Regions from separate parts of the Streptomyces sp. NPDC006385 genome, predicted to be linked through region 1. Evidence: riboswitches for the same ligand, from Rfam matches in the RefSeq annotation. Region 1 holds a riboswitch; the other holds the start of a gene.

Region 1 (14,800 bases):
GGCCCTCCCCCGCTCTCAGCTTCGCCCGAGCGGGGGGACCCCCATCGTCAGGAGCCGGCGCCCGGCCTGTCCACGAGTTCCACCTTGTCCACGGCGTTGCACCAGCGGCAGCGCACCGACTCGATCGTCTCACTGAGCACCTCGCGCTCCTCGATCTTGGGCTCGCCGGCCAGATCGAGGTGGACGTACTCGACGACCCGGGACGAGCGCGTCACGTCGAAGCGCGTGAGGTTGCCGCAGAGGGTGCAGCGCCACCGCGTCGTGGCGGTCGGCAGGGGAACCGTCATCGTGACCGTGCTCTTTCCTTCTAGGTCTTCCATTGTCCGTGACACCCCTGACTCCCGGGTGCGTGTGGCTCGTAACCCTACGGCCTGGCGGGTACTCGCCGCCCGTCCGTCCTGGGCGGCGAGGCGGTCTGTGTGCGTGCGTCCCGTTACGTCATGCTCTGTATTCATGATCGGCAACTGGCGCGTGGCGCATTTCGGAGCTCGGTTCGGCAGGGCCGGCCGGTCGGTCCTGCGGTCACCGGCGCCGGTGACGTACGGGCTCATCGCCCTGTGCTGCCTGATCTTCCTTCTCGGGCCGGCGGCGGGGCTCAATCCGGCGTACGGCTCCGGCGACGGGCTGCTCGCCGCCCAGCGGGCCTACTTCCACCGCTGGGGCGTGGTGCCCGCTGACCTCTTCGAGGGCGCGCCCCGGGCCGCCCTCACCCCCGCCACCGCCCTGTTCGTCCACGGAAGCTGGGTGCACCTGCTCGGCAACATGCTCTTCCTCTACGTCTTCGGGGTGATGGCGGAGGAACGGATGGGCCGCCTCCAGTTCACCCTCTTCTACCTCGGCTGCGGCTACCTGGCCCTGCTGGGCTACGCGGCCGCCAACGACGACTCCACCCAGTCCCTGGTCGGCGCGTCCGGGGCGATCTCCGCGGTCCTCGGCGCGTTCCTGTTCCTCTTCCCCGGGGCACGCGTGACAAGCCTGCTGCCCTTCCTCCTCTTCCTGCCGCTGCGCTTCCCGGCCTGGGTCGTGCTGCCCTTCTGGGCGGCCCTGCAGTGGGTGGCGGCGGGGCGGGCTCACCAGGGGCCGGGGGTGGCGTATCTGGCGCACCTGGTGGGGTTCGGGGTCGGCTTCGGCTACGCGTGGGCCCGATTCGGCCGTAGGACTAGAGTGAGTGCCGCCCCTGCTCCGGCCCCCGAGGGAGAGAACCAGCCGTGATCACCGCGATCGTCCTCATCAAGACCAGCGTGGACCGGATCCCCGAGATCGCCGAGCGGATCGCCGCGCTGGAGAGCGTCAGCGAGGTCTTCTCGGTCACCGGGACGTACGACCTGATCGCCATGGTGCGGGTGAAGCGGCACGAGGATCTCGCCGAGGTGATCCCGGGCCGGATCAGCAAGATCCCCGGCGTGGAGGGGACGGACACGCACGTGGCGTTCCGCACGTACTCGCAGCACGACCTGGAGGCCGCGTTCGCCATCGGCCTGGACAGCTGAGAGCCCTCCTCGTCGCGCAGTCCCGGATGAAGAGTTCTTCATCCGGCCCTCATCCTTCTCGCCGGGTTCGGGGCACAGGATCGGGCACATGGCTTTCACTCGTCGTATGGCGGCCCTGTCCGCCGTCGTGCTGATCCCGCTGGGCATCGCCGCCACCAGCTTCGCGCTCACCGACCGTCCTTCGGCGCCGAAGGTTCCGTCCGAGGTGGTGCTGGACAGCGACAGCCCCACGCCCGCGACCACCCCCACCCTCAAGCCCAAGCCCAAGCCGACGCCCTCACCCGAGCCGGCGCCGACCGACGAGGTCGTGCCACGGCCTCCGGTGACCGACAGTCCCACGAATGATGACGATGACGACGACAACGGCCAGGGTGCGGACAACGACGGACCCGACGACGACGGACCCGACGACACCCCCTGACCCGGGCCGCAGACGGGTCACCGCCCGGGTCCGCATCCTGCTGTGGTTGCTGCTGGTCATGACGGTCGCGCTCATCGAGGTGACCACGACCACCCGCTCCTTCCTGATGCGGGACGTCGACAACCGGATCAACCGCCTCCTCACCCAGGAGGCCGGCGAGTTCGCCGGCTTCGAAGAAGGCGGGGACCCGGCGACGGGCGCTCCGTTCTCCAGTGCCAGGCAGTTGCTGAAGGACTTCCTGGAGCGGCAGAACCCCGACGCCGACGAGGAACTGGTCGGTCTGGTGCGCGGGACGAACGGCGGTCTCAGTCAGCTGCGGCAGCCGAGCGACATCTCCGTCGCACTGCCCCTGCACGAGGACGACGACGCCAAACGCCGTATCTTCGACTCGCCCGACTCCACCGGTACCCTGCACCGGCCTGAGGGCGAGATCCGGTGGGCCAAGGTCACCGTGGCCCGCGCGGGTGCGGAGCCGGACGCCGCGTTCGTCGTGGCCTTCCATCCGCAGCCCGAGCGGGAGCGGGTGGAGAAGGTGTTCCGCACCCTGCTCATCATCTCCGGCGTCGCCCTGCTGCTCACCACGGGCATCGCCTGGGTGGTCGCCGGACGCATCCTCAAGCCCGTGCGCGTGGTGCGGGTCGCGGCGGCGCAGATCACCGAGCAGGACCTCACCCGCCGGATCCCGGTGCACGGCAAGGACGACATAGCCGCGCTCGCCGAGACGTTCAACGGCATGCTCGACCGGCTGGAGGGGGCCTTCGCCGCGCAGCGCGAGTTCGTCGACGACGCCGGTCACGAGCTGCGCACCCCGATCACCATCGTGCGCGGCCATCTGGAGGTCATGGGCGACGACCCGGCCGAACGCGACGAAACGGTCCGGCTGGTCACCGACGAACTGGACCGGATGAGCCGCATCGTCGAGGACCTGCTGCTGCTCGCCAAGACCGAACGACCCGACTTCGTCGTACCCGAACCGGCCCAGGTCGCCGAACTCACCGCCGACGTCTTCGTCAAGGCCCGCACCCTGGGCGAACGCGACTGGCGGCTGGCCGAGGTCGCCGACGTGGAGTCCGAGCTGGACTTCCAGCGGATCACCCAGGCCATGGTGCAGCTCGCGCAGAACGCCGTGCAGCACACCATGCCGGGCCAGACCATCCGCATCGGCTCCCGGGTCGTCGGACCGCACATCGAGCTGTACGTCGCCGACTCGGGCCCCGGTGTCCAGCCGGCGGACGCCGAGATCATCTTCGAACGCTTCCGGCGGGGCACCGCCCGCCGGGGAGCACGCGGCTCGGGCGCCGGACTCGGCCTGGCGATCGTCAAGGCCATCGCCGAAGGGCACCACGGCCAGGTACGCCTGTCCGACACCCCCGGCGGCGGCGCCACCTTCACCCTCGTTCTGCATGCTTCACCCGCACCGGAAAGGCAAGACACGTGAACCGCATCCTCATCGTGGAGGACGAGGAGCGCATCGCCTCCTTCGTGGAGAAGGGGCTGCGCTCGAACGGATTCACCACGACCGCCGTCACCGACGGCGACATTGGCTACGAGTACGCCCTGACCGGCGGCTTCGACCTCGTGATCCTGGACATCAACCTGCCCGGACGCGACGGCTTCACGATCCTGCGCGAGCTGCGCGAGGCACGGGTGACGACCCCCGTGATCGTGCTGACCGCGCGGGACTCCGTACGAGACGCGGTGGCCGGCCTGGAGGGCGGCGCCGACGACTGGATGACCAAGCCGTTCCGCTTCGAGGAACTGCTCGCCCGGGTGCGCCTCAGGCTGCGTACGGCCGCCAGGGCGCCGGAGGTCACCGTGCTGAAGGCCGGCTCGCTGAGCCTGGACCTGCGCACGCGCCGGGCCAGGGCGGACGAGCGCACCGTCGACCTGACGGCCCGTGAGTTCGTGCTGCTGGAGCTGTTCCTGCGGCATCCGGGGCAGGTGCTGTCCCGCGAGCAGATCCTCTCCCACGTATGGGGCTACGACTTCGACCCCGGCTCCAACATCGTGGACGTCTACGTCCGCACGCTGCGCAAGAAGCTCGGCCCCGAGCGGGTGGAGACGGTGCGCGGGATGGGGTACCGGCTTCCCACCGGGTGAAGTTCCTTTCATGTTCGGCTCATCGACGGCTCACCGCCCGGGTGAACCCTCGATGACGTGACATTGAACCTACGAGCTATCACTGCCCTGTGTGTGGCGCTCTCGCTGTGCACGCTGCTGGCCATTCCCGGGAACTTCACGGGGCTCGGCGGAGACGCCCGCTTCACCCTCGCGGTGTTCGTCCTCGCGACCTGTGCGTGGATCGGGACGTCGATCGACGACACATACATAGCCCTGGGCGCCGCGCTGGCCCTCACGGTGACCGGCGTGATCAGCAACGACACCCTGTTCGGCACCCTCGGTGACTCCACGGTGTGGCTGCTGATCTGCGCCTTCGTCCTGGCGGCGGCGGTGACCCGGACCGGACTCGCCGGGCGGGCAGCGGTGTTCCTGGTCAGCGGCGCCCGCACCGTACGGCAACTCGTGCACCTGACGACGGCGGCGCTGGTCGTCACGGCGTTCGCGGTGCCGGCCACCTCCGGCCGGGCCGCGCTCGCGCTGCCGGTGTTCCTGGCCCTCGCCAAGGTCCTCGCCGACCGCAAGCGCCTGGTCGTGATGCTGGCACTGCTGTTCCCGACCGTGATCCTGCTGTCGGCGGTGGCGACCCTGATCGGCGCCGGCGCGCATCTGATCACCGTGTCGGTGCTGTTCGAGGCGACCGGGGAGCACATCGGCTTCACCGAGTGGCTGCTGCTGGGCCTTCCGCTGGCCGTGACGTCGTCCCATCTGGCCGCCGAGCTGGTGCTGTGGACGACGACCCGCCGCGAGGACCGGCGCGGACCGGTCCACATCACCCCCGAGCAGATCCAGGAGCACAGCGAGCAGCCGGTCACCGGCCCCTGGGCCCAGGCGGAGAAGCGTTGCGCGCTGCTGCTCGCCACGGTCGTGCTGCTGTGGTGCAGCGAGCCGCTGCACCATCTGTCGCCCGCGATCGTGGCGCTGATCGGCGCGGTCGTCGCCTCCTCGCCCGCCCTCGGCACCGTACGCCTGAAGGACGCGCTGAAGACCGTCCCCTGGTCCCTGCTGCTGTTCATGGCGGCGACGATGGCGATGGGCGTCGCGCTCGCCGACTCGGGAGCGGCGAAGTGGCTGGTCTCCGGGCTGCCGACGAACGAGCCCCCGGTGGTGTTCCTGGTGATCGTGATCGTCATCAGCACGGCGGCCCACCTGGTCCTGCAGTCCCGCTCCGCCCGCTCGTCCGTCCTGGTGCCGCTGGTGGTGGCCGCCTCCGTCGGCGTCGGGGTCAACCCGGTCGCCGCCGCGCTCGCCTCGACCGCGGCCGCCGGCTTCTGCCACACCCTGCCCGCCTCCGCCAAGCCGGTCACCCTCTTCGCCCAGGTCCCCGGCACCCCGACCTACACCCCGCGCGACCTGTTGCGGCTGTCCGCCTTCCTGGCCCCGCTCACCGCCGCGCTCGTCCTGCTCTTCGCCGTCGCGGTCTGGCCGCTGCTCGGCGTCTCCGTCACCCGTTAAGGAGCTCTCATGCTGAACCGTGTCGTCGTAGCCCCCAGCGGTTTCAAGGAGTCCCTCTCCGCAGAGGCCGCCGCCGACGCCATCGCGGCCGGCGTACGCCGTGTCCTGCCCGACGCCCAGATCGACCTCATCCCCCTGGTGGACGGCGGCGAGGGCACCGCCGTCGCCCTGGCCGCCGCGACCGGGGGCCAGCTCGTCACCGTGCCCGCCACCGGCCCGGTCGGGGAGACCGTCGGCGCCCACTTCGCCCTGCTGGGCTCCGGGGACACGGCGGTGGTCGAGATGGCGGCGGTCGCGGGCCTCTCCCTGGTCCCGCGCGACCAGCGCGACCCCGGCGCCACCACCACCTACGGCGTCGGCGAACTGATCCTCGCCGCGCTCGACCAGGGCGTACGGCGGATCCTGGTCGGCTGCGGCGACTCGGGCACCTCGGACGGCGGCGCGGGCGCGCTCCAGGCGCTCGGCGCGCGGCTGCTGGACGAGGACGGCTTCGAACTCGGCCTCGGCGGCCGGGAGTTGTCCCGGCTCCACCGCATCGACTCGTCCTGCCTCGACACCCGCCTGAAGGACGTGGAGCTGCTCGTCGCCTGCAACCCGTACAACGTGCTGTGCGGCGAGCGGGGCGTGGCCCGGGTCTTCGGCCCGCAGAAGGGCGCGACTCCCGAGCAGGTCGAGGAGCTGTCGGACGCCCTGGAGAACTGGGCCTTCGTCCTCACCCGTGACGTCGCCGTCCCGGACACCGACCTCCGCCAGGGCGCCGGTACCGGAGCCTCCGGCGGCCTGGGAGCCGGCCTCGCCGCCCTGGGCGCCCAGCTCCTGCCCCGCTTCGACGTGCTGCTGGACCACCTCGACCTGGACACCCGCCTGGCCCGCGCCGACCTGGTGATCACGGCCGAGGGCGCTTTGGACCACCAGACGCCGCGCGGCAAGGTCCCGGCCGAGGTGGCCCGGCGCGCCAAGCTCTACGACCGGCCGGTCCTGGCCCTGGCGGGCACGCTCGGCGAGGGCGCGCAGGACGTGCCCGGCGTGGACGCCTGCCATGGCATCCTGCCCGCGCCGATGGCCCTGTCCGAGGCACTGCACCGGGCGAGCGACCTGCTCACGGACGCCACCGAGCGCGCCCTGCGGATGATCGTCCTCGGCACCCGGCTACCGCTCACGCTGCCGGGCGGGGCACCGGAGACGGACGCTCAGACCGAGGTGCCGGAGACGCACGCCCGGGCCGAGGCGCCGCAGACGCCCGCTCACGCCGACGTGTCGGGCACGCACCGGCCGTCCTCCGTGCGGTAGTTCCACTTCGCCCCGTCCGCCACGAGCTCCCGCACGGCCCGCACGAACCGCTCCACGTGCTCGTCCGGCGTGCCCGCGCCGAAGCTCACGCGGATGGCGTTGAGGGACTTCTCGCCCGGGGCCGCCTCGGGAGCGCCGCACTCGCCCTGCGTCTGCGGGTCGCTGCCCAGCAGGGTGCGGACGAGGGGGTGTGCGCAGAACAGGCCGTCGCGGACACCGATGCCGTACTCGGCGGAGAGCGCGGCGGCGAAGTGCGAGCTGTTCCAGCCCGCGACGACGAAGGAGATCACGCCGACGCGCGGGGCGTCGTCGCCGAACAGGGACAGGACCCGGACCTCCGGGACCTCGGCGAGGCCCGCGCGGACCTTCTCGATGAGGTACCGCTCACGGGCGACCAGGTCGTCGAAGCCGGCCTCGGTGAGGGCCTTGCAGGCGGAGGCGATGGAGTAGGCGCCGATGACGTTCGGGGAGCCGGCCTCGTGGCGGGCGGCACTCTCGTGCCACTGCACCTCGACTCCCCCGTCCTCGCGCCGGGCGACCTTGCGGCTGGCGCCGCCGCCCGCGAGGTACGGCTCCGCCTCACGCAGCCAGTCGGCGCGGCCGGCCAGGACGCCGGAGCCGAACGGGGCGTACAGCTTGTGGCCGGAGAAGGCGACCCAGTCGACGTCCAGGTCACGCACGCTCACCGGGTGGTGCGGGGCGAGCTGCGCGGCGTCGAGCACGATCCGGGCGCCGTGCGCGTGGGCGGCGGCCGCGAGCTCCCGTACGGGCCACAGCTCGCCGGTGACGTTCGAGGCGCCGGTGACGCAGACCAGGGCCGGGCCGTGGCCCCCTTCAGCCGACACAGTGCGGTCGGCGAGGGCGCGCTCCAGGGTGTCGACGGCCTGGCGCGGGGTGCGGGGCGCGTCGAGGTAGGTGACGCGGGCGTCGCGCCAAGGCAGCAGGGAGGCGTGGTGCTCGGTCTCGAAGACGAAGACCTGGCAGCCGTCCGGGAGGGCGGCGGCGAGGAGGTTGAGCGAGTCGGTGGTGGACCGGGTGAACACGACCTGGTCGGTGTCGCGGCAGTCGAGGAACTCGGCGACCGTCCTGCGGGCGTTCTCGAACAGGTCGGTGGAGAGCTGCGAGAGGTAGCCGGCGCCGCGGTGGACGCTGCCGTAGTACGGCGCGTAGGCCGCCACGTCGTCCCAGACGCGCTGGAGGGCGGGGGCGCTGGCGGCGTAGTCGAGCGCGGCGTAGGTGACCTCGCCGCCGGTGACGAGCGGGACGGTGACATCCCGGCCGAGGACAGGCAGCGGGGCGCAGACGGTCTGGTCGGCGGCAACAGTGGAGACGGACATGGCTGGACTCCCGTGAAGGCAGGTGAGATGCGCCGCGGAACCGAGAGGGCTCGACGCGGTGAAGGGAAAAAGAGGAAAAGGGGATGCGGAGGCGGGGCTCTGCGGCCCTATCGCATTCGCTTGCTCACGGAAGGCTCCTCGATGACCAGGACCCCTGGCTGATCGAGGGGTCCGCGCTTGCCGCAGACCTCGCTGCCTACGGCCTGGTCTTCACCCGGGGCACCCCGCCACGGACGGAGGGTTGCCGGACAGTCGGCCGGGGCCTCATGACTGTCACTCATGACCTGGACATGAACGTACGTGAAGTGATCGATGTCCCGCAACCCGTGTCCGGATCGCGGGACATCCCCACGTGGAGCGCTACTTGTTGCTCGCGGCGACCCAGCGCTCCAGCGTCAGCTTCGCCGCGCCCGAGTCGATCGACTCCGCCGCCCTGGCCATCCCGGCACGGATCCGCTCCGTCAGCGGACCGTCCCCCGGCTCCCACGCCACCAGCGCCGCCGCCGAGTTGAGCAATACGGCGTCCCGCACCGGCCCCGGCTCACCGTCCAGCAGGCGCCGGGCGACCTCCGCGTTGTACGACGCGTCCGCGCCCCGCAGCGCCTCCACGGGCACCAGCTCGATACCGACGTCACGCGGGTCGAAGGCCTCCTCGGTCACCTTGCCGTCGCGGACCACCCACACCCGCGAGGTGGCCGTCGTGGTCAGCTCGTCGAGGCCGTCGTCGCCGCGGAACACCAGCGCGGACGAGCCGCGTTCGGCCAGTACACCGGCGATGAGCCCCGCCATCCGGGTGTCGAAGCAGCCGACGGCCGAGGCGGTGACCCGGGCGGGGTTGGTCAGCGGGCCGAGCAGGTTGAACGAGGTCGGGATCCCCAGGTCCCGCCGGACACCGCCCACGAACCGCATGGAGGGGTGGAACTTGGCCGCGAAGCAGAAGGTGATGCCGGCCTCCTCCACCACCTGCGCCACCCGCTGCGGCGACAGGTCCAGGTTGATGCCGAGCTTCTCCAGCACGTCGGAGGAGCCGCTCGCCGAGGACGACGCCCGGTTGCCGTGCTTGACGACCTTCGCGCCGGCGCCCGCGATCACGATGGCGGACATGGTCGAGATGTTGACCGTCTTGGCCCGGTCGCCGCCCGTGCCGACGATGTCGACGGCCGGTCCGGGGATGTCCAGCGGCTGCGCGTGGGCGTACATCGCCTCGACGAGACCGTTGATCTCCTCGACCGTCTCGCCCTTGGCCCGCAGGGCCACCATGAATCCGGCGATCTGGGCGTCCGATGCCTCGCCGCTCATGAAGCGGTCCATCGCCCATGCCGTGTCGCCGGCGCTCAGGTCCTGTCCGCCGAGCAGGGCGCTCAGCACCTCGGGCCAGGAACGGCCCGCCGCGGTGTCGCCTCCAGCGGGGGTCACAGCGCTCATCAGCCGCTCCTGGGTCAGTTGTGGTGTCCCGGACCACGGGACACGAGTCTCGACGAGGTCCACCCTATCCAGCCACGGGGCACGGAGAAGGGCCCCGTCCGAAGACCGGACGGGGCCCTTCTGCCGTGGCGTGCGCAGCGATCAGTGGTGGCCGTGGCCGCTCGTGATCTCCTTGTACTCCTCGACCGTCGGCTTGGGGATCTGACCGTCCTCGCCGAAGTACGACTTGCTGAGCTTGGCGCGCAGCTTCTGCGAGCCCTTCACCTTGCGCTCGACGCCGTTCTCGTCGACCGTCGGGCCGATCTCGAGCGGCTTGTACTGCTCGTGCGCGGTGAGGGTGTACAGCGCGTCCTGGCTGAGCGGCTCGTGCACCTCGATGAACTCACCGTGCGGCAGGCGCTTGATGATGCCCGACTCGCGGCCGTGCAGCACCTTGTCCTTGTCCCGGCGCTGGAGGCCGAGGCAGATCCGCCTGGTGATGATGAACGCGAGCACCGGTCCGGCGAAGAACCCGATCCGGACGAACCAGGTGACCGCGTTGATCGACAGGTGGAAGTGGGTGGCGACGATGTCGTTGCCACCGCCGATCAGCATGATCATGTATCCGGTGATCCAGGCGACACCGACGGCCGTACGGGTCGGGGCGTTGCGCGGCCGGTCGAGCAGGTGGTGCTCGCGCTTGTCACCGGTGACCCAGGACTCGATGAACGGGTACAGGGCGATCACGGCGAGGAAGACACCGAAGAGGACCAGCGGGACGAAGACGCCCAGGACCAGCGTGTGACCCCAGAAGTTGATCTCCCAGCCCGGCATGGCACGGACGAGACCCTCGGCGAAGCCCATGTACCAGTCGGGCTGGGCGCCCGTCGACACCATGTCCGGGCGGTACGGGCCCAGGGCCCAGATCGGGTTGACGGACGCGATGCCGGCGATGAGGGCGATGACACCGAAGACCAGGAAGAAGAAGCCTCCGGCCTTGGCCATGTAGACCGGCAGCAACGGCATGCCGACGACGTTCTTGTTGGTCTTGCCGGGGCCCGCGTACTGCGTGTGCTTGTGGTAGAAGACCAGGATCAGGTGGGCCACCACGAGACCGAGCATGATGCCCGGCAGCAGCAGGATGTGGATCGAGTAGAACCGGGCCACGAAGTCGGTGCCCGGGAACTCGCCGCCGAACAGGAACATCGAGATGTACGTGCCGACGATCGGCACGGACAGGATCGCACCCTGGGTGAAGCGGACACCGGTGCCGGAGAGCAGGTCGTCCGGGAGCGAGTAGCCGGTGAAACCGGTGAACATGCCGAGGACGAACAGCAGGAAGCCGAACAGCCAGTTGACCTCACGCGGCTTGCGGAACGCGCCGGTGAAGAACACGCGCATCATGTGGACGAACATGCCGGCCAGGAAGATGATCGCGGCCCAGTGGTGGATCTGCCGGATGAGCAGACCACCGCGCACGTCGAAGGAGATGTGCAGGGTCGAGCTGAACGCCTCACTCATCAGCTGTCCCTGGAGCGGGACGTAACTGCCGTGGTACTCCACCTCGTTCATCGACGGGTGGAAGAACAGCGTCAGGTACACACCCGTGAGGATGATGATGATGAAGCTGTAGAGGCAGACCTCACCCAACATGAACGACCAGTGGTCGGGGAAGATCTTGCGCATGTTGGCCTTGGCCAGGGAGTAGATCCCGAGCCGGCCGTCGGCCCAGTCGGCGACACGCTCGCCGGCCGGCGCCTTCCCGCGAGAGCGGGACTCGGTCGTCTCTGTAGTGCTCATCCGCGCTCCCAGAATGCAGGACCGACGGGCTCTTCGAAGTCGCCGAGCGCCTCGAGGTAGCCCTCGTCGTTCACGCCGATGCGCAGCTGCGGCAGAGCGTGACCGGCCGGGCCGAAGATCACTCGGGCACCGTCGGACAGGTCGAAGGTGGACTGGTGGCAGGGGCAGAGCACGTGGTGCGTCTGCTGTTCGTACAGGGAGATCGGGCAGCCGACGTGGGTGCAGATCTTCGAGTACGCGACGATGCCCTCGTGGGACCACTCGAGCTCGCGCTTGTCCTTGATGTCGCCGGGCTGGAGCCGGACGATCATCAGGGCGGCCTTGGCGATCTCGTTGTGGAAGTCGTGGTCGTGCTCCTCCAGGCCCTCGGGCTTGGCGAAGGTGAGGGAGCCGACCGCGACGTCCGAGGGACGCAGCGGCTCGTTGGTGTTCATGTTGACGAGCAGCTTGCCCTTGGACCACAGGGTGTGGCGCAGCTTGGTGCCGGGCAGCGGGCCCAGGTCACGCAGCAGCACGACGCCGGAGAGGGGGACCAGGGCCAGCGCGCCGAACATCGTGTTGCGGATCAGCTTGCGACGACCCAGCGCGGACTCCTTGGCGCCCTGCCGGAAGTCGGCCATGACCTTGGCCTTGACCTCGGGCGCCGCCTCGATCGGGTGCCGGTCGTCCGCGACCTCCACGTCGGACATCAGGGTGCGGGCCCAGTGGACCGCGCCCGCGCCGATGCAGAACAGCGCGAGGCCCAGCGTCACGCCGAGGGCGAAGTTCAGCGCGCTGATGTGGCCCAGCGGGAAGATGAAGACCGACTTGTCGACCGGGATCGCCACGAACGAGGCGATGAAGCCGATGGTGGCCAGCATCGACACCGTGAACAGCAGGGCGACCGCGCGCTCGGACCGCTTGGCGGCCCGCTCGTCGATGTCCTGGATCCGGTGCTCGTGGGGCGGCAGACCGGGGTCGGCGAAGGGGTCCTTCTCGTCCGCGAGCGCGACGTGGGCGTCCTGCTCAGCGGGCAGGTTCTCTTCTGGAATGTCTTGGCTACTCATGACTTCTTGGCCTTTGCGGTCCGAGCGGCAACCCACACAGCGACGGCGATCAGGCCGCCGAGGCCGAAGATCCAGCCGAACAGACCCTCGCTGACCGGCCCGAGGCCGCCCAGCTCCAAGCCGCCGGGGTTCTCCGTCTCATCGCTGTTGACCGCGTGCAGGTACGCGATGATGTCCTTCTTGTTCTGCTCCGACAGCGTGGTGTCGGGGAACGACGGCATGTTCTGCGGGCCGGTCTGCATGGCCTCGTAGATGTGCTTCGGGTCGACGCCCTCGAGCGTCGGCGCGTACTTGCCGTGCGTCAGCGCGCCGCCCTTGGCGGTGAAGTTGTGGCACTGGGCGCAGTTGTTGCGGAACAGCTCACCGCCCTCGGCGATGTCCGCGCCCTCGGGGCCGTACTGCTCCTCGGTCGGGACGGTCGGGCCGGCGCCCAGCGAGGCGATGTACGCCGCGAGCTGGTCGATCTGCGCCTGCGAGTAGATGTTCTTCTTCCGCGGGACCTGGGCGCCCTGGGAGGTGGCGGCCGGCATACGGCCCGTCGCGACCTGGAAGTCGACGGCAGCGGCGCCGACGCCCACCAGGCTCGGACCGTCGGAGGTGCCCTGACCGCCGGTTCCGTGGCAGCTGGCGCAGCCGACGGCGTAGAGCTTCTTGCCCTCCTCGATGGTGAGGGACTGGGCGGTTTCCTCGGCCTGCGCCTTGTCCGCGGGCGCGAACACGGCGTACAGCCCCCCCGTGCACGCCAGCGCGAGGAGTAGGACGACGATCGCCGCCAGCGGATGGCGTCGTCGTGCGGAGAGCTTTTTCACGGATTACCCCGGTGTCAGGATCTTCTGCGTCGATGCTTCTGGTTGGTGCGTTACGTGGAACGCGCGCGGGATCGGGCCCGGCTACTTGATCATGTAGATCGTGGCGAAGAGGCCGATCCAGACGACATCGACGAAGTGCCAGTAGTAGGACACGACGATCGCGGCGGTCGCCTGCTCGTGCGTGAACCTCTTCGCCGCGTAGGTGCGGCCGAGGACCAGCAGGAAGGCGATGAGCCCGCCCGTCACATGCAGGCCGTGGAAGCCGGTGGTCAGGTAGAAGACCGAGCCGTACGGGTCGGACGAGAGCGAGAGGCCCTCGTGCTTGACCAGCTCGGTGTACTCGTACACCTGACCGCCGATGAAGATCGCACCCATGATGAAGGTGACGATGAACCAGCCCCGGAGCTTCTTCACATCACCGCGCTCGGCGGCGAAGACGCCGAGCTGGCAGGTGAGGGAGGAGAGCACCAGGATCGTGGTGTTCGTCGCCGAGAACGGGAAGTTCAGGGCGTCCGCCTTCTCGTGCCAGAAGTCCGGACCCGTCACCGATCGCAGGGTGAAGTACATCGCGAAGAGGGCCGCGAAGAACATCAGCTCGGAACTCAACCAGATGATGGTTCCGACGCTGGTGAGGTTCGGTCGATTGACCGACGGGTGCGCGTGACCCTTGTCTACTGTCGTTGCTGTCGCCACGACCGACATTATGTCGGTCGCTTATCCCGCCCTCACTCCGGGGGGTGCCGTTCGGAGTGTCTTCCCCTTCCGTACCGGTGTTGACGTGGTGTTCAAGGGAGTAGCATCCGCCGCATCGGATCTTTCCGTACGACGCTGACGTCTCGGAGGAAGCATGCAGCCGACCGCCACGGTGCTGGTCTACAGCGACGACTCCCACACCCGCGAGCAGGTGCGGCTCGCCACGGGGCGCAGGCCCGCTCCGGACGTGCCGGTGGTGGAGTTCGTGGAGTGTGCGACTCCCGCCGCCGTCATCAAGGAGCTGGACAAGGGCGGGATCGATGTCTGTGTCCTGGATGGTGAGGCGGTGCCCATGGGGGGCATGGGGGTCTGCCGGCAGATCAAGGACGAGGTGTTCGACTGCCCGCCGGTGCTGCTGCTGATCGGGCGGCCGCAGGACGCGTGGCTGGCCACGTGGAGTCGGGCCGAGGCGGCTGTGACGTTGCCTGTGGAGCCGGTGGAGTTCGCGGCGGCGCTGGCTTCCCTGTTGCGGACGCGGAGGCTGCAGAGCGCCTAGGAGAAGTGCGGGGGTGCGGCCCCTGAGGGCGTTCACACGCTCTGTGGCCGCAGCCTTGCCCTCTCCGCCGGGCTAGGGCCGTCGGGGGTGCCGCCCACCAGGGCGCTGCCGTTGCGCCAGTTCTTCCAGTCGAGGTTCCAGTCGCCGAAGCCGTTACCGAACGGTTCCATGGTGGTGCCGTACGAGTTGACGACCTTGACGATGTCGCCCTCGCGGACGTTGTCGAAGAACCACTCGGCGTTGGCGGTGCTCATGCCGGTGCAGCCGTGGCTGACGTTGGCGTAGCCCTGGGAGCCGACCGACCAGGGGGCGGCGTGGACGTACTCGCCGCTCCAGGTGACGCGGGTGGCGTAGTAGACCGGCAGGTCGTACGACTCGGCG
Region 2 (14,800 bases), on a different contig from region 1:
CTCGCGCCACTCGGCGTGGGATTCCAGGAGCCGGCGGTAGGCCAGCAGGCCGCGCACGATGTTCTTCGACAACTCCGTGCGGTCGACCCGGACGATGGTCCGGCGGCCCTCGCCGATCTCCTCCCGCAGCGCCGCCATCCGCTCCTCGACGTCGCTCTCGTGCGCCCGCCTGCGCAGGAAGTCCGCGTCGGCCCCCAGCCCGTGCACGCCGACGCGCGTGCCCCCGAGCCCGCCCGCGAACCGCTCGGCGCACGCCATGAACGCGTCCGCCCACCGCTGCGTGAGAAAGCCCAGCCGGTCCGCGCCCAGCATGCCGCGCAGCACCTGCCCGGCCACGTCGTCCGGCAGCAGCCGGAAGTACTCCGGCGGTGCCCACGGCGTGTGCGAGAAATGGCCGATCCTGAGATCCGGGCGCAGTTCGCGGAGCATGCCCGGCACCAGCGTCAGGTGGTAGTCCTGGACCACGACCGCCGCACCCCGCGCCGCCTCCTCGGCGAGCGCCTCGGCGAACGCCCGGTTGTAGGTCTCGTACGACGCCCACTGCCGCCGGAACTCCGCGTCGAAGACCGGCTCCAGCGGCGTCTGGTACAGCATGTGGTGCACGAACCACAGCACCGAGTTCGCGATGCCGTTGTACGCGTCGGCGTGCACGTCGGCCGGGATGTCCAGCATGCGCACGCCGTCCTCGCCGACCCCGCGCCGGACCGCCTCCCGGTCCCCGTCGGACAGCGCGGAGCACACCCACAGCGCGTCCGCGTCCGAGCCGATGGCGGACAGTCCCGAGACCAGCCCGCCGCCGCCGCGCTTGGCGTTCAGCGAACCGTCCTCGCCCACCGCGTAGGAGACCGGGCCGCGGTTCGACGCGACCAGCACCTTGGCCGCGCCCTGCGTGGAAGCCGTGGAAGCCGTGGAAGTGGAAGCCGTAGAAGCCGTGGAAGCCATACGCCTCAACCTAGCCCGGCCCGGAAACGCTCAAACGTGCGGTTCCGCTCAGTGGCCGGTCCGTATACGGCCGGTACCGGACGTTCACGCGACCCTGCGCGCCGCGTACTCGGCGATCTCCACCATCGGCGGCCGCTCCTCGGTGTCCACGGAGTACGTGCGCGGCTCGAACCCGTCCTCGCCCCGCTCGAACTGGGTGAGGGCGGGCCGTACGAGATGCCCGCGCGCCAACCGGAGCTGGGCCGTGCGGTAGATCGCCGCGGACATCCGGCCCAGGGCCTGGCCGTCCTGGTGGCGGTGCTTGCGCACGCCCACGTCCACCTGGGCCAGGGCGTCGAGGCCCACCAGGTGCAGGGCGTCGACCAGCATGCCCAGCTCCACGCCGTACCCCACGGGGAACGGGAGCTGTTCCAGCAGCGACCTGCGGGCCGCGTACTCGCCGCCCAGCGGCTGCACGAAACCGGCCAGCTGCGGCCAGTGCATGTTCAGCAGCGGGCGGGCCATCAGCTCGGTGACCCGGCCGCCCTGACCGGCCGCCGTGCCGAGGGGGCGGTCGTACATCGCCTTGACCAGGTCGACGCCCGGCTCGGTGAGCAGTGGCCCGACGATGCCGGAGACGAAGTCCGACGAGAACTCCTTCAGGTCCGCGTCGACGAAGCAGACGACGTCCCCGCGCGTGACCAGCAGGGAGCGCCACAGCACCTCGCCCTTGCCGGGCACGGCCGGGATGCGCGGGAGGATCTCGTCCCGGTGCACCACGGTCGCGCCGGCCGCGGCGGCCACCTCGGAGGTGCGGTCGGTGGACCCGGAGTCGACGACGACGATCTCGTCGACCAGCGGAATCTGCCGCACGAGGTCGTGATGGATGATCGCGACGATGTCGCCGACCGTCTCCTCCTCGTTGAGCGCGGGCAGCACGACGGAGACCGACTGGCCCGACCGCTGCTTCGCGGCCAGTATCTGGTGCGGGGGGCGATCGGTCACGGACCAGGAGCGGGTGCTCAGCCAGCGCTCGACTTCTTCCAGCACGGTCGGCGGCTCCTCACTGTTTGTCTCGCGGTTCGGACGACTATCTCAACTGTCCTTGCCGTCGGTTACAGTCTTGAACAACGCGGATGACCATCGCATGTCCAGGGTCGGCCGCTGTCGACAACCGAATACAGCTCATCCAGAGGGGCAGAGGGACACGGCCCGATGAAGCCCCGGCAACCCTCCAGCCGGCACTCGTAGGTCACTGGCGACCACTGCGCGAGGCTCCCGGCTAGGGAAGGTGCCAAATCCGTCTCACGGCGAAGTGCGTCGTGAGGAAGATGAGGAGAAAGGGCCTCGCCTCACATGGCTGTGCAGACTGTTGCAAGCACCACCGACTCCACCGTCGACCTCGGTCCCGCCGCGGCGCTGTCCTGCCGCGAGTGCGGTCACCGGGTACCCCTCGGACCGGTCTTCGCGTGCGAGGAGTGTTTCGGCCCGCTGGAGATCGCGTACGACTTCTCGGCCTACGACACCGAGGAGCTCCGCAAGCGGATCGAGGCGGGCCCCGCGAACATCTGGCGCTACGCGCCCCTGCTGCCCGTCCCCGCCGACGTGGCCGGCAAGCCGAACCTCAACCCCGGCTGGACCAAGCTCGTCAAGGCCGACAACCTCGCCCGTGAGCTGGGCGTGACCGGCGGCCTGTACGTGAAGGACGACTCCGGCAACCCGACGCACTCCTTCAAGGACCGTGTCGTCGCCCAGGCCCTGGAGGCCGCCCGCGCCTTCGGCTTCACCACGCTGTCCTGTTCCTCCACCGGCAACCTCGCCGGCGCCGTCGGTGCCGCCGCGGCCCGCGCCGGCTTCCGGTCCTGCGTGTTCATCCCGCACGACCTGGAGCAGGGCAAGGTCGTCATGGCCGCCGTCTACGGCGGTGACCTCGTCGGCATCGAGGGCAACTACGACGACGTGAACCGTTTCTGCTCCGAGCTGATCGGCGACCCGGCCGGCGAGGGCTGGGGCTTCGTCAACGTCAACCTGCGGCCGTACTACGCCGAGGGCTCCAAGACCCTGGCGTACGAGATCTGCGAGCAGCTCGGCTGGCGGCTGCCCGACCAGATCGTCGTCCCGATCGCCTCCGGCTCCCAGCTCACGAAGATCGACAAGGGTCTCCAGGAGCTGATCAAGCTCGGGCTGGTCGAGGACAAGCCGTACAAGATCTTCGGTGCGCAGGCCGAGGGCTGCTCGCCGGTGTCGACGGCGTACAAGGCGGGGCACGACGTGGTCCGCCCCCAGAAGCCGAACACCATCGCCAAGTCCCTGGCGATCGGCAACCCGGCCGACGGTCCGTACGTCCTGGACATCGCGCGCCGCACGGGCGGTGCGGTGGAGGACGTGACCGACGAGCAGGTGGTGGACGCGATCAAGGTGCTGGCGCGCACGGAGGGCATCTTCGCCGAGACCGCCGGTGGGGTGACGGTGGGCGTCACGAAGAAGCTCATCGACAACGGCGTGCTGGATCCGACGCTGACGACGGTCGTGCTGAACACCGGCGACGGCCTCAAGACGCTGGACGCGGTGGCGGGTACGGGGCTCACCGCGACGATTCGCCCCAGCCTGGAGTCGTTCCGGGATGCCGGGCTCGTCTAGTCGTTGTTGGTCTGCGGGCTGGTGGCCCGCCCCTGAGTAAGTGATCCCACCGGAGGTTTTCACCGTGAGCGTGACCGTTCGCATCCCCACCATCCTGCGTACCTACACGGGCGGCCAGGCCGAGGTGAGCGCCGAAGGCGCCACCCTCGCCGAGGTCATCGCCGATCTGGAGAAGAACCACACCGGGATCGCCGCCCGGGTGCTGGACGACCAGGGCAAGCTGCGGCGGTTCGTCAACGTGTACGTCAATGACGACGACGTCCGTTTCGAGCAGGGGCTTGAGACGGCCACCCCGGACGGCGCCGGAGTTTCCATCATTCCGGCCGTCGCCGGCGGCTGACCGAATGACCGATCATTACCGTCGGTAATGCCAGTTACCGAGCGTTCATCGAATTGCCCCCTCCGTGAGAGAAGCGGAGGGGGCAATTCTGTGTGGTTGAGCGAGGTACAGTTGGGGAACGCGCCGCCGATCCACGGGTCGGCAGCCCTTGATTTCTGCCGCTCGCCCGACAAGAAGTAGCCAAAGTGTGCGGGTTTTATGCGGCTTTTGCTCCCTTTGCCTGGCCCGACTTGACCTGAAGTCAGGGGAATTTTCCCCACATTCCCGACCGGTCGTGCCCGGATTTCTCGTCCGATTGACCTGTTGCAGACGGCAGTTGGGCAGATACATTCAGCCGCGGTCGACGCGTTCCGGCGCACGCCCCCGACCGATGGGGGGTGAGGTCTGACCCGGATCCGCGAAGTGTGGATCTGTGCAAGGGCCAGTAATAGGGGAGTTAGGCATGGCTCAGGGCACCGTCAAGTGGTTCAACGCGGAGAAGGGGTACGGCTTCATCGCGGTCGACGGTGGTGCGGATGTTTTCGTCCACTACAGCGCGATCCAGATGGACGGGTACCGCACCCTGGAGGAAGGTCAGCGGGTCGATTTTGAGATCTCGCAGGGCCAGAAGGGGCCGCAGGCGGACATGGTCCGTCTGGCGGCCGGCTGAAGCACGCGCCGACTGACTGCAGCGACGTTCTTCTTCGAAGGGCCCGCACCTCCCGGGGTGCGGGCCCTTCGCCATGTTCCGGCCCTGTCCGGGACGGGTCCGGACCTGTTCCGGACCTGTTCCGACGTGTTCCGGACCGGTCCCGGACGTGTTCCGGACCTGCTCCCGCCCGGCCGGGCGCCCCGCCCGATCCCCGAGAGCCGCTTGCACTCGACAGGGGCGAGTGCTAATCATTGGCGTTAGCACTCTGAAGGTGAGAGTGACAAAGAAGGACCGGGTCGGTGAGGCCCGCAGGCCGGGTGGGGCAAGGAACCACGAGGTCGGCGAGCCGTCCGTCGCGGGCGCGGGCGCGGTCCGAAGGAATCACCCCCAGTCCTGGAGGGACCACTTCACATGGCCAAGATCATCGCGTTCGACGAGGAGGCGCGGCGCGGCCTCGAGCGCGGCATGAACCAGCTCGCGGACGCCGTGAAGGTGACGCTCGGCCCCAAGGGTCGCAACGTCGTCCTCGAGAAGAAGTGGGGCGCCCCCACGATCACCAACGATGGTGTGTCCATCGCCAAGGAGATCGAGCTCGAGGACCCGTACGAGAAGATCGGCGCCGAGCTGGTCAAGGAAGTCGCCAAGAAGACGGACGACGTCGCCGGTGACGGTACGACCACCGCGACCGTTCTCGCCCAGGCCCTGGTCCGGGAGGGTCTGCGCAACGTAGCCGCCGGCGCCAACCCGATGGCCCTCAAGCGCGGTATCGAGAAGGCCGTCGAGGCCGTCTCCGCCGCCCTGCTGGAGCAGGCGAAGGACGTCGAGACCAAGGAGCAGATCGCCTCCACGGCCTCCATCTCCGCCGCCGACACCCAGATCGGTGAGCTCATCGCCGAGGCCATGGACAAGGTCGGCAAGGAAGGCGTCATCACGGTCGAGGAGGCCCAGACCTTCGGTCTGGAGCTGGAGCTCACCGAGGGCATGCGCTTCGACAAGGGCTACATCTCGGCGTACTTCGCCACCGACATGGAGCGTATGGAGGCCGTCCTCGACGACCCGTACATCCTGATCGCCAACTCGAAGATCAGCTCCATCAAGGACCTGATCCCGCTCCTCGAGAAGGTCATGCAGTCCGGCAAGCCGCTGCTGATCATCGCCGAGGACGTCGAGGGCGAGGCCCTGTCCACCCTGATCGTCAACAAGATCAAGGGCACCTTCAAGTCCATCGCCGTCAAGGCCCCGGGCTTCGGTGACCGCCGCAAGGCCATGCTCGGCGACATCGCCATCCTCACGGGCGGCGAGGTCATCTCCGAGGAGGTCGGCCTCAAGCTGGAGAACGCCACGCTCGACCTGCTGGGCCGCGCCCGCAAGGTCGTCATCACCAAGGACGAGACCACCATCGTCGACGGTGCCGGCTCCTCCGAGCAGGTCAACGGCCGCGTGAACCAGATCCGCGTCGAGATCGAGAACAGCGACTCGGACTACGACCGCGAGAAGCTCCAGGAGCGCCTGGCGAAGCTGGCCGGCGGTGTCGCGGTCATCAAGGCCGGTGCCGCCACCGAGGTGGAGCTCAAGGAGCGCAAGCACCGCATCGAGGACGCCGTGCGCAACGCCAAGGCGGCCGTCGAGGAGGGCATCGTCGCCGGTGGTGGCGTGGCCCTGCTCCAGGCCTCCCAGGTCTTCGAGAAGCTGGAGCTCGAGGGTGACGAGGCGACCGGCGCCAACGCCGTGAAGCTCGCCCTGGAGGCCCCGCTGAAGCAGATCGCCGTCAACGGTGGTCTCGAGGGCGGCGTCGTCGTCGAGAAGGTCCGCAACCTCCAGGTCGGCCACGGCCTGAACGCCGCGACCGGTGAGTACGTCGACATGATCGCCGAGGGCATCATCGACCCGGCGAAGGTGACCCGTTCCGCGCTGCAGAACGCCGCCTCCATCGCCGCGCTGTTCCTCACCACCGAGGCCGTCATCGCCGACAAGCCGGAGAAGGCCGCCGCGCCCGCCGGTGGCGGCATGCCGGGCGGTGACATGGACTTCTGATCCCGCGCGGATCAGGCTTCGTCCTGACCGAGGGCGGCACTTCCTGGCGACAGGGGGTGCCGCCCTCGGGTGTGTCCGGGGTCACGGCCGGACTCCCACAGACACGGAATGCGGGATCCGCACGACCAGTTGTTTAAGTGAGTGCAACAATGCGTGCGCACATACCAACTGGTCTACAGACCCGTCTCCGAGGAGCTCCGCCGTGACCGTCGCCGAGTCCCCCGCCTTCCGTGCGGCCCAGATCCTGTCCCGGCCGGCCGTGATCAACGGCCTGACCGTCCCCAACCGCATCGCGATGGCGCCGATGACGCGCATGTTCTCCCCGGGCGGCATCCCCGGCGAGGACGTGGTGTCGTACTACTCCCGTCGCGCCGCCGCCGGTGTCGGGCTGATCGTGACCGAGGGCACGTACGTCGGCCATGAGTCGGCCGGGCAGAGCGACCGGGTCCCGCGCTTCCACGGCGACGAGCAGCTGGCGGGCTGGGCCAAGGTGGCCGAGGCGGTGCACGCGGCGGGCGGCACGATCGTCCCGCAGCTCTGGCACATCGGCATGGTGCGCGAGCAGGGCCAGCCGCCGTACGCCGACGCCCCCGCCGTCGGCCCCTCCGGTCTGCGTATCGGCGCCACCGAGGCCACCGGACGAGCCATGACGCGGAGCGATCTGGACGACGTCGTCGGCGCCTTCGCCGAGGCCGCGGCCGACGCCGAGCGCATCGGGTTCGACGGCGTGGAGATCCACGGCGCGCACGGCTACCTGATCGACCAGTTCCTGTGGGCGGGCACCAACCGGCGCACGGACGCGTACGGCGGTGACCCGGTCGCCCGTACGAAGTTCGCGGCGGAGATCGTGGCCGCCGTACGGGAGAGGGTCTCCGCGTCCTTCCCCGTCATCTTCCGCTACTCGCAGTGGAAGCAGGAGGCCTACGACGCCCGCCTCGCCGAGACCCCCGAGGAGCTGGAGGCCATCCTCAGCCCGCTCGCCGCGGCCGGCGTCGACGCCTTCCACGCCTCCACCCGCCGCTACTGGGTCCCGGAGTTCGACGGCTCCGACCTCAACCTGGCCGGCTGGACGAAGAAGCTGACCGGCAGGCCCGCGATCACCGTCGGCTCGGTCGGCCTGGACGGCGACTTCATCCGCAGCTTCATGGGCGAGGGCTCCGCGGTCAAGGGCATCGACGACCTCCTGGACCGCCTGGAGCGCGACGAGTTCGACCTGGTGGCCGTCGGCCGCGCCCTGCTCCAGGACCCTCAGTGGGCGGCCAAGGTCCTCGGCGACCGCCTCGACGAGCTGAAGCCGTACGACGCGGCGGCGCTGAAGACGCTGAGCTGAGCCTCAACTCCGGCGGCGGGTGACGCGGCCGTGCGGCCTCACAGGTTGCCCATCGGCTCGATGTCGACCCGCACCGGCGTCCCCCACACGCGCAGCACCTCGTAGTCGGTGAACTCGTGCACGAGCCGGTAGGCCATGGCGGCACGCGGTCCGCGGCGCTGGGCGGCGAGATAGAGCTCGGCCTCCCGGCGGTCGCGACGCGGGGTGCCGCAGAGCTGCCACTCCTGCCCGTTCCACAGCTCCGGCAGCCAGCGCTGCTGGGGCTGGGGGCGGTCGCCCCGGACGCCGTAGCGGGAGGGGGCGGGGTGCTCGGGGGTGCGGGGGACGGCGGGGCCGGTGCCGTTGTACTCGGCTCGGCGGGCGGCTCGGCGCCGGGTCTCGCACAGCAGGCACAGGTCGGGGGCCGCGGTGTCGACCGGACCGGTGGGGTGCTCGGGGCAGCGGGTGCTGGGAGCGGCGCCGGTGACGCTCTCGTCGAGGAGGTCGAGGGCACGGCGCAGGTCCGCCTTGACCTCGTGCAGCTTGGCGTCCGGGGTGGTGGCGGTGAGGGCCTCGCCGTGCTCGCCGAGGAGGCGGAGGGCGCGGCCCAGGGCGGTCAGCTGGGCGTGGTTCATGGGTGCCAGTCTGTGCCAGTCCCCGGGCCGTTCGCCAATGGTCAGCCCATGCTCTTCGCGCCGTCCAGGGACTCGCGGATGATGTCGGCGTGGCCGGCGTGCTGGGACGTCTCGGCGATGATGTGGAGCAGCACCCTGCGGGCCGACCAGCGGGCGCCGGGCTCGAACCACGGGGCCTTGGGCAGCGGGTGGGAGGCGTTCAGGTCGGGCAGGGTGGCCACCAACTCGTCGGTGCGGCGGGCCACTTCGTCGTACGCGGCCAGCACGCCGGCCAGGCTCTCGCCGGGCAGCATCCGGAACTCGTCGGCCCGCTCGGCCCAGTCCTTCTCCGTCATGGCGTCGAAGTCGTCCTCGGGGGACGGGCCGTGCTGGATGAAGTCCACCCAGTTCCGCTCCGTCGACGTGACGTGTTTGATCAGGCCGCCCAGACACAGCTCGCTGGCCGTGGTCCGCCGCCCGGCCTGCTCGTCGGTGAGGTCGCGGGTGGTCAGGCGCAGGAACTCCCGGTGCTTGGCGAGTGCTGCCAGCAGGTCGGCGCGCTCGTCGGTGACGGTGGTGTGCGTGGTCTGGCTCATGGCCTGGCCCTCCATGGGTCGCTGTTCCCTCGGCTGAACCCACGTTAGGAGCCATAGAGGTCAGATCCTGTCCTATTCGACGGCCGATCTGTGTTCTTCAAGCGCTCATGGGCTTCGGAACTTTCGTCCAGGACAGGACCGCCGAAGTCGGCGACGGTGGAGGCATGTGACGTCGGCGGCGCCGCTGGTGGATGCGGCGCCGTTCTGGCTCATCGAGACCGTTTGATGTCTTCGACGAAGGCCCCCCAGGCCGGGGTTCCGAAGATGAGCTTCGGCCCCTGGGGGTTCTTGGAGTCACGGATGGGTACGAAGGTGGGGAAGTCGGGGGTTACTTCGAGGCAGTCGTCGCCACCGCCGCCGCTGTAACTGGACTTGTGCCAGGTGGCCGCGTTCAGGTGCTGCTCAGGGATGTTCCTCATGGGCGTAATCCTGCGCCATCCCCTCGATCAGGGCTAGAGACTTCTCCGGCGAGAGCGCGGTGGCCACGAGGAGTTCGAAGGTCAATTTCAGCTGGGCGACGGTGGCTGGGTCGTCTTCCAGTCGTCCTACGCGGACCCCCTCGAAGTAGACCAGCGGAGGGGCGTCCTCGAAGTCCATCAACTTCAGGGCGCCCTGCATCGCCGTATGCGCTCCCGCGCTGAATGGCAGTACCTGCACGATGACCCGGCCCCGGCGGGCCAGATCGGCAACATGGTGCAGGGCCTCCGCCATCACCGACCGCCCGCCGGTCTCCCGGCGCAAGGCCGCCTCATCAAGCACCACCCACAACAACGGCTTTGTTGGGTGGTCGAGCAGGCGGGTTCGTGCCATCCGGCCTTCCACCCACTCGTTGACGGTCTCCTCGGGCGCCGTCGGCTCGTACGCGCGGTTCACGGCCCGTGCGTACGCAGGCGTTTGCAGCAGTCCGGGGATGAGCAGCGGCGCGTACTGGCGAATCGTCGTGGCCTCTGCTTCTGCCTCCGCCGCCTCTGCGAAGTGCTCGGTGTAGCGGGACTTGGCAGCCGCCCCGCAGTTCCGCTGGAAGAAGTCGCCCGTATCAAGCATCTCGTCCAGCAGTCGCGCGCTGTCCGGCTGCATACGACGCGTTCCCGCCTCCAGTTGCCCGATGAACGAGCCACTCACGAACAGCCGTTGGCCGACTTCTGCCTGACTGAGCCCGGCCTTCTCACGCGCGTGACGGAGTTCCGCGCCCAGCAGTGCACGCGGCGATGATGACGGGTCGAGGTCTTTTGGTCCTGGCATGTGCAACTCCCTGTCCACCAGCCGTGATTGTTGAGGCGCCCGTATGGCCAGATTAGAGCCGTAGCCGACACGCTGCGTTGTGAATCGCAAACTCTGCGTAGAGAGGTGAGTTCAGCGTGCGGTCGACCGAAGAAGTCGTGGTGTCCCTGCGGTTGGCGCTCGGAGGCGTGGGCATCGTGCTGCCGTCCCTGTGCGTGGACCCGGTGACCGGTGCCAGTGACGAGCCGTTCGCTCTCGTCCAGCTCGGGCGTTGCAACGTGCGGACCGCCGAGCGGCTGGCGGCGGTGTTGCGGGGGGAGCCGGTGGAACCCGCGCCGACGAAGGAGGAGCTGTTGGCGCGGGTCCGGAAGATCAACCGGCAGGGAAGACTGCCGCGTTAGTCCGACTCGGAGGCGCGGCTCAGGCGGTCGTACTGCTCCCGGGTGAGGTGGACGGCGTCCGCGCCGAGGTTCTCCTCCAGGTGCGCGATGTCCGCCGTCCCCGGGATGGGGAGGATCACCGGCGAGTGGGCGAGCAGCCAGGCGAGGACGACCTGCGTCGGCGTGGCGTCGAGTTCCTCGGCCACGGCGGCGATCTCCGACCTGGCCCCGGACTTCCCGGCCGCGACGGGCCGCCAGGGCAGGAAGGCGATGCCCGCGGCCTCGCAGGCCCTCAGCACGGGTTCGTGCTCGCGGTCGAGGAGGTTGTAGCGGTTCTGGACACTCGCGATGTCCACGATGGCGCGCGCTTCGGCGAGCTCGGCGACCGTCACCTCGGACAGGCCGATCCGGCCCACCTTGCCCTCGTCGCGCAGGTCGCGCAGGGCGCCGAGCTGGTCGGGGAGCGGTACGCCCGGGTCGAGGCGGTGGAGTTGGAGCAGCTCGATACGGTCGAGGCTCAGGCGGCGCAGGGCCTCGTCGACCTGGGCGCGCAGATCGGCCGGCTCGCCCGCATGCCGCCAGCCCTCGCCGGAGGTCGTGTGCCGGATGCCGACCTTCGTGGCGATGAGGAGGTCGTGCGGGTACGGGTGCAGGGCCTCGGCCAGGAGGTCCTCGTTGGCTCCCCAGCCGTACATGTGCGCCGTGTCGATCAGCGTGACGCCCAGCTCGACCGCGCGTCGGGCGACCGCGAGACAGTCCGCGCGGGCCTCCGCCGTCTCCGGCCGCAGGTGCATGGCCCCGTATCCGAGCCGCCGTACTTCGAGGTCGCCGCTTATGGGGAACGTCGTCGGTGCCGTCATGCGGGCACGCTAACAGGGCGAGATGTCACCGCTCGTGGCGATGAACGAAGCGCGGCCCGGGTGCGAAGTCCATGGTCGGGGCGAGTTCGCGTGCGAGGAGCTTGCGCAGGAACTCGACCATGCCGTAGGGGACGACCCTGCAGGGCACGAGGAGTTCCTGACGGTCGAAAAGCAGGACGGGCCATCTGCCGGGGTCCGGATCGCTGGTCAGCCAGCACAGGAGAGATGGCTGCCCGAGGGAAACGGCCCGAGGATCTCGATCTGGCCGATCGCCTCCTCCGAGGTGATCGAGCCGACGCCGTACACGGACATGAACGCCATGTAGTCCTGCGGGAACCCGGTGCCCCACCGTGCCTGGGCCGCCTGCCAGTCGATGTCCCGCCTTTCGGTCACGTCGGTGAGAGCTTGGGCGGCGTCTTGGTGACGCGGTGTCCTCGCAGGGGTACGGCCGTGATCCCGGCGGCGAGGGTCAGAGCCGAGACCCGTAACCATCGGGACGAGCATGACTGTCCCACAGCAGACCGGCGGCAAGGCGCTGCGAACGCCATGGGGAGGCCGGAGCGCCGCCGGGTCGGTCAGGATCCGTCCGCCCGCACGGCGGCCCGCAGATGCCCGTTCGCCTCCGCCAGGAGCCTCGTCGCCGTGGGGGCGTCGACATCGGCCAGCAGGATCAGGATCGCCGTCTTCACCTCGCCGCCCGCCTGTGTCAGGGCACGCTCGATGTCGGTGTCGTCCGCGCCCGTGGCCAGGGCGACGATGCGGCGGGAGCGGGCGCGGAGCTTGTCGTTGGAGGCGCGGACGTCGACCATCAGGTTTCCGTAGGTCTTGCCGAGGCGGATCATCGTGATCGTCGAGAGCATGTTGAGGACCAGCTTCTGGGCGGTCCCGGCCTTCAGGCGGGTGGAGCCGGTCAGCAGCTCCGGTCCGACGACGATCTCCAGGCCGTGCTCGGCGGCCGCCGCCAGCGCGCTGCCCGGGTTGCAGGACAGGCCGACCGTCAACGCGCCCCGCGCCCGGGCGTGTTCGACCGCGCCGACGGCGTACGGGGTGCGCCCGGACGCGGAGATGCCGACCACCGTGTCGGCGGGGGCGAGCGCGAGGGCGTCGAGGTCGGCGCGGGCCAGGTCCGCGGAGTCCTCGGCGCCCTCGATCGAGGTGACCATCGCCTCCGGGCCGCCCGCGATGAGGCCGACGACCTGCGAGGGGTCGGTGTTGAAGGTGGGCGGACACTCGGAGGCGTCCAGCACGCCGAGGCGGCCCGCCGTGCCCGCGCCCGCGTAGATCAGGCGGCCGCCCCGGGCCATCCGGTCCGCGATCGCGTCGATGGCGGCGGCGATCTGGGGGAGGCGCGAGGCCACGGCTGCCGGTACGGAGGCGTCCTCGCCGTTCATGAGGCGGGCGATGTCCAGGGTCGGGAGCTGGTCGATCTCGGCGAGCTCGGGGCGGAACGCCTCGGTGGTCAGGGTCTCCAGCTCGCTGCGGAGATCACGGGGGTCGGAGGTGGAGGTCATGAGGTAGGTGGCTCTTTCCAGTTCCGGGTGTGCGGTCCAACCCAAAGGGCGCGGGGCGGTGTCGCCGTGCGGCTCCGCCGTGCGGGCGCGGCGCGACCGGCCACACCGGCCCCGCGGACGACACCACGACCGTCGGTCCTGCGGTCTACCTGCGATGCCGATGCGCCAGCGCCTCATAGGACGCCGCCAACGCCGGCGCCGCCGTCTCGTAGGTCCGCTGGGCGACACCCACGAACAGGCAGTCCACCACAAGAAGCTGGCTGGTCCGCGACGACATCGCCGCGGGACGCAGTTCACTCTCCCGAGCCGTCGACGTCGTGAGGATGTGGTCGGCGTACTGGGTGACCGGCCCGTCCGGGCGGCCGGTGATGGCGACCGTCGTGGCCCCGTGCTCGAACGCGACCCGCAGGGGTTCGATGACGTCCCCGGTCGAGCCGGAGTGCGTGATGGCGATCGCCACGTCACCCGCGCGCAGCTGCACCGCGTTCGTCACGGCGAGGTGCGGGTCGCTGTGGGCGTGGGCTATCAGCCCTATCCGCAGCAGCTTCTGCGTGAGGTCCTGGGCGACCAGCCCGGACGCGCCGATGCCGTACACGTCGATGCGGCGGGCGGCGGCGGCAGCCGAGACGGCCGCGCCGAGCTGGGCCGTGTCGAGACCGGCGGCCGTGTCGGCGAGGGTCTGCTGCTCGTCGTAGGCGAGCTTCGCCACCACGTCGGCGATGGGGTCGTCCACCGCGATGTCGGTCGTTATGGCGGGCGAGCGGCCCGACTGCTGCTGGGCGGCGAGGCCGGCGAGCGCGAGGCGCAGATCGCGGTAGCCGGGGTAGCCGAGGAGGCGGGCGGTGCGGACGACCGTGGCCTCGCTGGTGCCGGTGAGTTCGGCGAGGCCGGTGACCGTGAGGGCCGCGCAGCCCGCCGGGTCGCCGGCGACCGCTTCGGCGACGCGCTGCATGGAGCGGGTCATCGACGGGGCGAGCGTGCGCACCTTGGCCGCGAGGGCGGCGGGTGCGGGCGGAGGGCCACCGCCGAAAGTTTCCTTCACGTCACGGGTCACCTTTGAAAGGTATTTTCATCTCGGTGTCGTGGTCAAGAGTGCGCACAATAGGGGCATGGAATCCATCAGTCCGCTGGAGCAGGCGCTGCACACGGCCCGCGCCCTCGTGCTCGCCGACCTCGTCGCGGGCGAGGTCGCCGAGGCGGACGTCGTGTCGCTGGTCGAGGAGGCGGTCGTACAGCGGCGCTGGTGGGTGGAGCAGTGGCCGGAAGGCGTGGCGTACGTGGCCGGGCTCGTCGCCCAGGACGTGCAGGACGCGCTGCTGGACCGGCACGGCCGCTGGCCCCTGTGCCCGGTGTGCGGCTCCGGCGACCCGCACGCGCTGGACGTCGAGCCGGAACTGGGGCCCGACCCGCACTGGGTGTGCCACAAGGCGGGGGTGAAGGTCGCGGCCGTGGGCTCGCTGGGATCGTGCGGTGCGGGCGGGACGCCGCCCTCGTGAGGGGACGGGTGAGGGACGCGTGACGTCGTGACGATCTACATCGACCCGCCGACCTGGCCCGGGCACGGGCGGATGTGGTCGCACCTCGTGAGCGACATGTCGTACGACGAACTGCACACCTTCGCCGAGCGGTTGGGCGTGCCGCGACGGGCCTTCGAGCGGGATCACTACGACATCCCGTCGCACCGGTACGCCGACGCGGTGCGCGCGGGTGCCGTGGAGGTCAGCAGCCGTGAGGTGGTGCGGT

What was found. Region 1 has a riboswitch for S-adenosylmethionine ahead of ABZ078_RS28950 (aminotransferase class V-fold PLP-dependent enzyme). Riboswitches for the same ligand answer to the same signal wherever they lie in the genome.
Region 2: linked by a shared signal. The riboswitch ahead of thrC (threonine synthase) and the one ahead of ABZ078_RS28950 (aminotransferase class V-fold PLP-dependent enzyme) in region 1 are both predicted to bind S-adenosylmethionine.

Annotation. Positions count from the first base shown of each region.
Region 1 is NZ_JBEXQG010000045.1:56,992-71,791, forward strand. It holds gene ABZ078_RS28910 (hypothetical protein) at 48-287, opposite strand; gene ABZ078_RS28915 (rhomboid family intramembrane serine protease) at 454-1,212, shown strand; gene ABZ078_RS28920 (Lrp/AsnC ligand binding domain-containing protein) at 1,209-1,490, shown strand; gene ABZ078_RS28925 (small secreted hydrophilic protein) at 1,579-1,911, shown strand; gene ABZ078_RS28930 (ATP-binding protein) at 1,970-3,349, shown strand; gene ABZ078_RS28935 (response regulator transcription factor) at 3,346-4,011, shown strand; gene ABZ078_RS28940 (SLC13 family permease) at 4,075-5,484, shown strand; gene ABZ078_RS28945 (glycerate kinase) at 5,494-6,774, shown strand; gene ABZ078_RS28950 (aminotransferase class V-fold PLP-dependent enzyme) at 6,729-8,111, opposite strand; SAM riboswitch class IV at 8,280-8,396, opposite strand; gene trpD (anthranilate phosphoribosyltransferase) at 8,472-9,536, opposite strand; gene ABZ078_RS28960 (cytochrome bc complex cytochrome b subunit) at 9,678-11,315, opposite strand; gene ABZ078_RS28965 (Rieske 2Fe-2S domain-containing protein) at 11,312-12,361, opposite strand; gene ABZ078_RS28970 (c-type cytochrome) at 12,358-13,170, opposite strand; gene ABZ078_RS28975 (cytochrome c oxidase subunit 3) at 13,252-13,872, opposite strand; gene ABZ078_RS28980 (hypothetical protein) at 14,018-14,419, shown strand; gene ABZ078_RS28985 (Ig-like domain-containing protein) at 14,452-14,800, opposite strand, start outside.
Region 2 is NZ_JBEXQG010000009.1:28,417-43,216, forward strand. It holds gene ABZ078_RS09375 (trehalose-6-phosphate synthase) at 1-873, opposite strand, end outside; gene ABZ078_RS09380 (glucosyl-3-phosphoglycerate synthase) at 1,027-1,971, opposite strand; SAM riboswitch class I at 2,104-2,259, shown strand; gene thrC (threonine synthase) at 2,278-3,561, shown strand; gene ABZ078_RS09390 (MoaD/ThiS family protein) at 3,626-3,901, shown strand; gene ABZ078_RS09395 (cold-shock protein) at 4,344-4,550, shown strand; gene groL (chaperonin GroEL) at 4,944-6,566, shown strand; gene ABZ078_RS09405 (NADH:flavin oxidoreductase) at 6,769-7,896, shown strand; gene ABZ078_RS09410 (hypothetical protein) at 7,935-8,510, opposite strand; gene ABZ078_RS09415 (DinB family protein) at 8,552-9,085, opposite strand; gene ABZ078_RS09420 (DUF397 domain-containing protein) at 9,295-9,504, opposite strand; gene ABZ078_RS09425 (helix-turn-helix transcriptional regulator) at 9,488-10,327, opposite strand; gene ABZ078_RS09430 (hypothetical protein) at 10,444-10,707, shown strand; gene ABZ078_RS09435 (aldo/keto reductase) at 10,704-11,546, opposite strand; gene ABZ078_RS09440 (hypothetical protein) at 11,572-11,694, opposite strand; gene ABZ078_RS09445 (SMI1/KNR4 family protein) at 11,754-11,939, opposite strand; gene murQ (N-acetylmuramic acid 6-phosphate etherase) at 12,122-13,057, opposite strand; gene ABZ078_RS09455 (MurR/RpiR family transcriptional regulator) at 13,203-14,111, opposite strand; gene ABZ078_RS09460 (hypothetical protein) at 14,167-14,553, shown strand; gene ABZ078_RS09465 (DUF4031 domain-containing protein) at 14,581-14,800, shown strand, end outside.